Regions from separate parts of the Pseudomonas sp. P110(2024) genome, predicted to be linked through region 2. Evidence: predicted binding sites of a transcription regulator. Region 2 holds the regulator's gene; the other holds the start of a gene.

Region 1 (3,362 bases), on a different contig from region 2:
GAACGGCGCAACCGTCGGCGCTGCGTCGCTGGAGTTCAGGTTGACCGTTTCGGAAATGCGACCCGTCGGCTTTGGCGACAGGTTCGAAGTATCGATCTTCAGGTTGGTCAGCGACCCCTGGATGACCTTGCCGTTTTCATCCACCGGATAACCCTGCAGGTTGGCGCCGTTGGCGTTGACCACGTAGCCTTCCTTGTCGCTGTAGAAGGCGCCGGAGCGGGTGTAAATCCGCGAGCCGTTGTCATTCAGGGCAAAGAAGCCGTTGCCGTCGATGGCCATGTCCAGCGCCTGGCCGGTGCCATTGATGTTGCCCGGGTTGAACATCTGCGAGACCGCCATGGTCTTCACGCCGCTGCCCACCTGGGTCTTGCCGCCGGCGGTGCCACGGATGGACTGCGAATACTGGTCGCCGAACTCGGCGCGCGACGATTTGAAACCGGTGGTGGCGACGTTGGCAATGTTGTTGCCGGTAACGTTCAGAGCCTTGTTCGCCGCGTAGAGACCGCTAAGGCCGATATTGAAAGACATTTACTCGCTCCTTGTGCCGATGCTGCGGCGTTAGATTCCGATGGTGGTTACTTTGGAGATGCCGACTTTGCCGATACCGGCCAGGTCGAGCATCATCTCGCTGCCGTTCTGGAAGCTGACACTGTTGACCTTGGCCGGCAGCAGCGTGGCCAGCGTCTTGGCCTTGCCGTCGACCTTGGTCTCGGCACTGAAGGTATAGGTGCCCGGCTCGACCGCCTCGCCCTTCTCGTTCTTGCCGTCCCAGATGAAGTCGGCGGTACCGGCCTTGCGCGCCCCCAGGTCGATGGTCTTGACCACGTTGCCATCCTTGTCCTTGATGCTGACCTTGCCCTCGGTGATGTTCGACGGCACCACGACCTGGCCATTGAAGCTCTTGGTGGTGTCGACCACCGCCTTGTCGCTCGCCACGATCACCGAGCGACCGACCAGCGAAGTGGCCTGCAGCGCCTGGGACGAACCAATGCCGGTGAGGATGCCGTCGACCGACTCCTTCAGCGACTGGATGCCCTCGAGGCTGCTGAACTGGGCCAACTGCGCGACGAATTCGCCGTTGTCCTGGGGATCCAGCGGGTTCTGGTTCTTCATCTGCGTCACCAGCAACTGCAGGAACGCATCCTTGCCCAGCGCGCTGCCGGCCTGCCCGGTGTTGCTCTTGTTGGCAGGCTTCTGCAGCGAATCCAGATAGCCGCTGCCGACCTTGGTATCGGTATTGGTGGTAGTCATTACGGCTCCCTGCTTACTGACCCAGGGTCAGCACTTTCTGCATCATGTTCTTGGCGGTGTTCATCAGTTCGGCGTTGGTCTGGAACGCGCGACTGGCGGAGATCATGTCGGCCATCTCCTCGACCACGTTGACGTTCGGGTAGTAGACGTAGCCGTCCTTGTTCGCCGCCGGGTGGTTCGGCTCGTAGCGGGCCTCGAGGTTGCTCTGGTCCTCGATGATGCCCTTGACCTGAACGCCCTGCCCCGCCTCGCCCTGATCCTCGAACAGCGACTGGCCCGCGCCGCTCTGGGCCTGCTGGAAGGTGGTGGCGAATACCGGGTGGCGGGCGCGGTAGGTCTGGTCGATGCTCGAGGACACCGTCTCGGCGTTGGCGATGTTCGAAGCGACGGTGTTCAGGCGCGTATTCTGCGCGCTCATGCCGCTACCGGCGATGTTGAAGACACTGGCAAGGGACATGGTCACTCTCCGCGCAGGGCCGATACCAGCCCTTTGAATTTACTGTTGAGCAGGGTGAAGCTGGCCTGGAAGCCAACGGCGTTTTCGGTGTAGTTCGATTGCTCGATCTGCGCGTCCACGGTGTTCTGGTCGATCGACGGCTGCATCGGGGTGCGGTACTGCAACGTGTCGTCCATCATCGCCAGGCCTTCGGCCTCGATGTGACGGCTGTTGGTGCGGTCCAGGGCGATACGTCCGTTCTGCTGTTTATCGGCCTCGGCGGCGAGCACCGAAGAGAAGTCCATGTCACGCGCCTTGTAGTTGGGCGTGTCGGCGTTGGCGATGTTGTTGGCCAGCACCTCGGCACGCTGGGCGCGAAAGCCCAGCGCCTTTTCGTGGATGCCGAGCGCTTTGTCGAAGCTGATGCTCATATCGGGGAAACCTTCGGAGGTTGACCAGAGTTTCGTTGGCTTAGGCTTTAGCAAGGGCTGTGCCAACCATCAAAACCCTCGTAAATAGGGGGCCAGCCGATCAAATAGGCGATGGCGCTGCCAGAAAAGCGGCAAGGCGCTTCCGCTTTGCGCGCATCAAGCGGCAATTGCCAGGCGGCAAAAGCGGCAAAACAAAAAATTGACGTCAAGGGCTATCCCCCGCCGACCGGCAACCTCAAACTCAAGACCACGCCCTGACAACAGGAACAAAAAAGGCCGGTGTCGCAAGACACCGGCCTTTTTTGCCCGACCTTACTTGGCCTGGTAAATGATCCCTGGACTGCACTGGACCATCTGATAGTGGTCCGGCAACCCGTTGAGCGCCTCGGACGCGCCAAGGAACAGGTAGCCACCAGGCTTGAGCGTGCTGTGAATGCGCATGAGGATGTCCTTCTTGACCTGAGCCGAGAAGTAGATCAGCACGTTGCGGCAGAACACAATGTCGAATTTGCCCAGCGGCGCATAGCTGTCGAGCAGGTTGTACGAACGGAACTCGACGCGACTGCGGATCGGCGGCTTGACCGCCCAGCGCCCCGGCCCCTTGGGGTCGAAGTAGCGCTGCAGGCGCTCCTGGGACAGGCCACGGGCAATGGCCAGGCTGTCGTACTCGCCAGTCTTGCAGTTGTTGAGCATGGCGCCGGACAGGTCGGTGGCAACAATCTGCGCGCCCATCTTCAACTGGCCGAGGTTGGTGCGCTCGAACTCGTCGATCGACATCGAGATCGAATACGGCTCCTGCCCCGACGAACAGGCCGCCGACCAGATGCGCAGCCGCTGGCCCGGATTGTTCTTGATGAACTCCGGGATCACCTTGCTCTTGAGCACTTCGAACGGGTAGGTGTCGCGAAACCACAGCGTCTCGTTGGTGGTCATGGCATCGACCACCTGCTCGCGCAAACCACTGCGTGGCTGGGTCTGGATGCGCTGCACCAATTCGCCCAGCGACTTGATGCCCTGTTGCTCCATCAGCTTGTTGAGACGGCTGGAGACCAGGTACTGCTTATTCTCGCCCAGCAGGATGCCACAGGCTTTCTCCAGGAAGACCCGGAACTGTTCGAAATCCAAATTACCCGTAGACAATGCTGCCGCCTCTTCTTAAATCGCTAGCGCCGGGGACGAGCCCCGGCCGTTTCAATGACTCGCCTTGATCCGATCGACCACGCGCTGGGCAAGATCGTCCGGCC
Region 2 (3,362 bases):
CCTGGTAAAGGGTCTCGCTGCTGTCGGCGGCACGTAGGCGATCGCGGACCTCCTTGCGATCTAGCATGCTGGCGATCTGACGCAGCAGTTCAAGGTGGGCATCGGTGGCAGCTTCCGGGACCAGCAGGACGAACAGCAGGTCGACCGGGGCACCATCGATGGCGTCATAATCAATGGGGGCATCCAGGTGCAGCAGGGCGCTTACTGGCGCGCTGCAACCCACAAGCCGGCAGTGCGGAATGGCGATGCCATTGCCAAAACCGGTGGAGCCGAGTTTTTCCCGAGCGATGAGCTTGTCGAAGACATCTTGCATCTCCAGCTCGGGTACTTGCTCGGCGATCAGGGTGGCGACCTTTTCCAGGGCGCGCTTCTTGCTGCCGCCCGGCACGTTCACGAGTGAACGGCCGGGGGTCAGGATGGTTTCAAGTCGGATCATGGATGAGGGGGATCAGCGGGCGGCTGCGCCTTGCAGCAGGCTTTGCTGTTTTTCCTTGTGTTTTTTCAGTTGGCGATCGAGTTTGTCGGCCAGGGCGTCGATCGCCGCGTACATGTCTTGGTGTTCGGCGTTGGCGACGACTTCGCCACCGGGAATCTGGAGTGTGGCTTCCACCTTCTGCTGCAGCTTCTCGACCTTCATGATCACCGTCGCATTGGTGATCTTGTCGAAATGACCCTCCACGCGGGCGAGCTTCTCGAGCACGTAATCGCGCAGTGGTTGGGTGACTTCTACATGCTGTCCACTGATGTTGACTTGCATACAGCTTCTCCTTTGTTGCCCGTGCATAAAGAGGCAGGTCTTGCACCTGCCACTGAAACGCTGTGGCACATCCTGGGGCTACATCAGTCGCTTGCGCTCGCTTGATGGGGCGATGCCCAACGATTCGCGGTACTTGGCGACGGTGCGACGGGCTACCTGGATGCCTTGTGCCTCCAGTAAACCAGCGATCTTGCTGTCACTCAATGGCTTTTTCTGATTTTCCGCCGCCACCAGTTTCTTGATGATCGCGCGAATCGCCGTGGACGAGCATTCGCCGCCTTCGGCGGTGCTCACGTGGCTGGAGAAAAAGTATTTCAGTTCGTAGATGCCGCGCGGGGTGTGCATGTATTTCTGCGTGGTCACCCGGGAAATGGTCGACTCGTGCATGCCCACCGCCTCGGCGATATCGTGCAGCACCAGCGGCTTCATGGCCTCGTCGCCATGGTCGAGGAAGCCGCGCTGGTGCTCGACGATCTGTGTCGCCACCTTCATCAGCGTCTCGTTGCGGCTCTGCAGGCTCTTGATGAACCAGCGCGCTTCCTGCAGCTGGTTGCGCATGAAGGTGTTGTCGGCGCTGGTGTCGGCGCGGCGAACGAAGCCGGCGTACTGCGGGTTGACCCGCAGGCGCGGTACCGCTTCCTGGTTGAGCTCGACCAGCCAGCGCTCGCTGTCCTTGCGCACGATGACGTCGGGCACGACGTACTCGGGCTCGCTGGACTCGATCTGCGAGCCGGGGCGCGGGTTGAGGGTCTGCACCAGTTCGATGACCTGGCGCAGCTCGTCTTCCTTGAGCTTCATGCGGCGCATCAGCTGGCTGTAGTCGCGGCTGCCGAGCAGGTCGATGAAGTCGGTGACCAGGCGCTGGGCCTCACCCATCCAAGGCGTCGAGGCCGGCAGTTGGCGCAGTTGCAGCAGCAGGCATTCGCCCAGGGAGCGGGCGCCGATGCCGGCGGGTTCGAACTGCTGGATGCGGTGCAGCACCGCCTCGACCTCGTCCAGCTCGATGTCGAGTTCCGGGTCGAAGCCTGCGCAGATTTCTTCGAGGGAGTCCTCCAGGTAGCCCTGGCCGTTGATGCTGTCGATCAGGGTGACGGCGATCAGGCGGTCGGTGTCGGACATCGGCGCCAGGTTGAGCTGCCACAGCAGGTGACTCTGCAGGCTCTCGCCGACCGAGGTGCGGGTGGTGAAGTCCCACTCGTCGTCATCATTGCTCGGCAGGCTACTGGCGCTGGTCTGGTAGATGTCCTCCCAGGCGGTGTCGACCGGCAGTTCGTTGGGGATGCGCTCGGCCCATTCGCCGTCTTCGAGGTTTTCCGCGGTGCTGCTGGTACTGGTTTCCTGGAAGCTGTTGTCCTGGACTTCGGCGGCCGGCTTGTTCTCGGCGTTGTCCGCCATCGGGTCGCTGTTGTCGAAGTCCTCGCCGTCTTCCTGACGTTCGAGCATCGGATTGGACTCCAGCGCTTCCTGGATTTCCTGCTGGAGGTCCAGGGTGGAGAGCTGAAGCAGACGGATGGCCTGTTGCAACTGCGGGGTCATCGTCAGTTGCTGGCCCATTTTTAGGACGAGCGATGGTTTCATGGCTGGGGCTTGATACCTTGTTGCCGGCGCGCATGCGCCATCCACTACACGGAGGGCGCCTGGGCGCCGATTTTAAGCAAGTTATATGCCTGAAATTGCAGCGTTTGCCTAGAGCACTGTAACAACTTAAGCCTCGAACAGGCGCCTGCGCCAGTGCTCCGGGCAGGCCAGGGTCAGAGTCGGAACTCGTGCCCCAGGTATACTTCCTTGACCAGCTGGTTGGCCAGGATGGTCTCGGCGTCGCCTTCGGCGATCAGCTGGCCATCGTTGACGATGTAGGCGGTCTCGCAGATGTCCAGGGTCTCGCGAACGTTGTGGTCGGTGATCAGTACGCCGATACCCTTGTTCTTGAGGTGGTGGATGATCTGCTTGATGTCGCCGACAGAGATCGGGTCGACACCGGCAAAAGGTTCGTCCAGCAGGATGAACTTGGGCGCGGTGGCCAGGGCACGGGCGATCTCGACGCGGCGGCGTTCGCCGCCGGAGAGGCTCATGCCGAGGTTGTCGCGGATATGGCTGATGTGGAACTCCTGCAGCAGGCTTTCCAGCTCCTTGCGCCGACCGTCACGGTCGAGGTCCTTGCGTGTCTCGAGGATGGCCATGATGTTGTCGGCCACCGACAGCTTGCGGAAGATCGAGGCTTCCTGCGGCAGGTAGCCGATACCGGCCTGGGCGCGCCCGTGCATGGGTTGGTGGCTGACGTCGAGGCTGTCGATCAGCACGCGACCTTGGTCGGCCTGGACCAGGCCGACGATCATGTAGAAACAGGTGGTCTTGCCGGCGCCGTTGGGGCCTAGCAGGCCGACGATCTGGCCGCTGTCGATGGACAGGCTGACGTCGCGAACGACCTGCCGGCCCTTGTAGCTCTTGGCCAGGTGCTGGGCTTTGAGGGTTGCCATTTACTCGGCCTTTTTCTTCGGTTGAATGACCATGTCGATGCGCTGACGTGGTGCAGTCACGTTGCCACCGCGACCGGCGGTAGCCACCTGGGTCTTGGTGTTGTAGACGATCTTCTCGCCTTCGGTGG

The links. Region 2 encodes sigma-54, which starts transcription at its own class of promoters, with help from an activator protein. Its sites were predicted from a motif close to ANTGGCATNNANNTTGCTNT; they were not measured.
Region 1: a site for sigma-54 is predicted at 2,166-2,185, ahead of flgB (flagellar basal body rod protein FlgB). Genes of this name have one in related genera too.

Annotation. Positions count from the first base shown of each region.
Region 1 covers NZ_JBLIYT010000013.1:126,844-130,205, reverse strand. The annotation lists gene flgE (flagellar hook protein FlgE) at 1-528, opposite strand, end outside; gene flgD (flagellar hook assembly protein FlgD) at 559-1,251, opposite strand; gene flgC (flagellar basal body rod protein FlgC) at 1,265-1,708, opposite strand; gene flgB (flagellar basal body rod protein FlgB) at 1,711-2,118, opposite strand; gene AC25ND_RS20805 (hypothetical protein) at 2,230-2,376, shown strand; gene cheR (protein-glutamate O-methyltransferase CheR) at 2,431-3,258, opposite strand; gene AC25ND_RS20795 (chemotaxis protein CheV) at 3,310-3,362, opposite strand, start outside.
Region 2 covers NZ_JBLIYT010000006.1:10,983-14,344, reverse strand. The annotation lists gene ptsN (PTS IIA-like nitrogen regulatory protein PtsN) at 1-436, opposite strand, end outside; gene hpf (ribosome hibernation-promoting factor, HPF/YfiA family) at 449-757, opposite strand; gene AC25ND_RS10670 (RNA polymerase factor sigma-54) at 836-2,335, opposite strand; gene lptB (LPS export ABC transporter ATP-binding protein) at 2,509-3,234, opposite strand; gene lptA (lipopolysaccharide transport periplasmic protein LptA) at 3,235-3,362, opposite strand, start outside.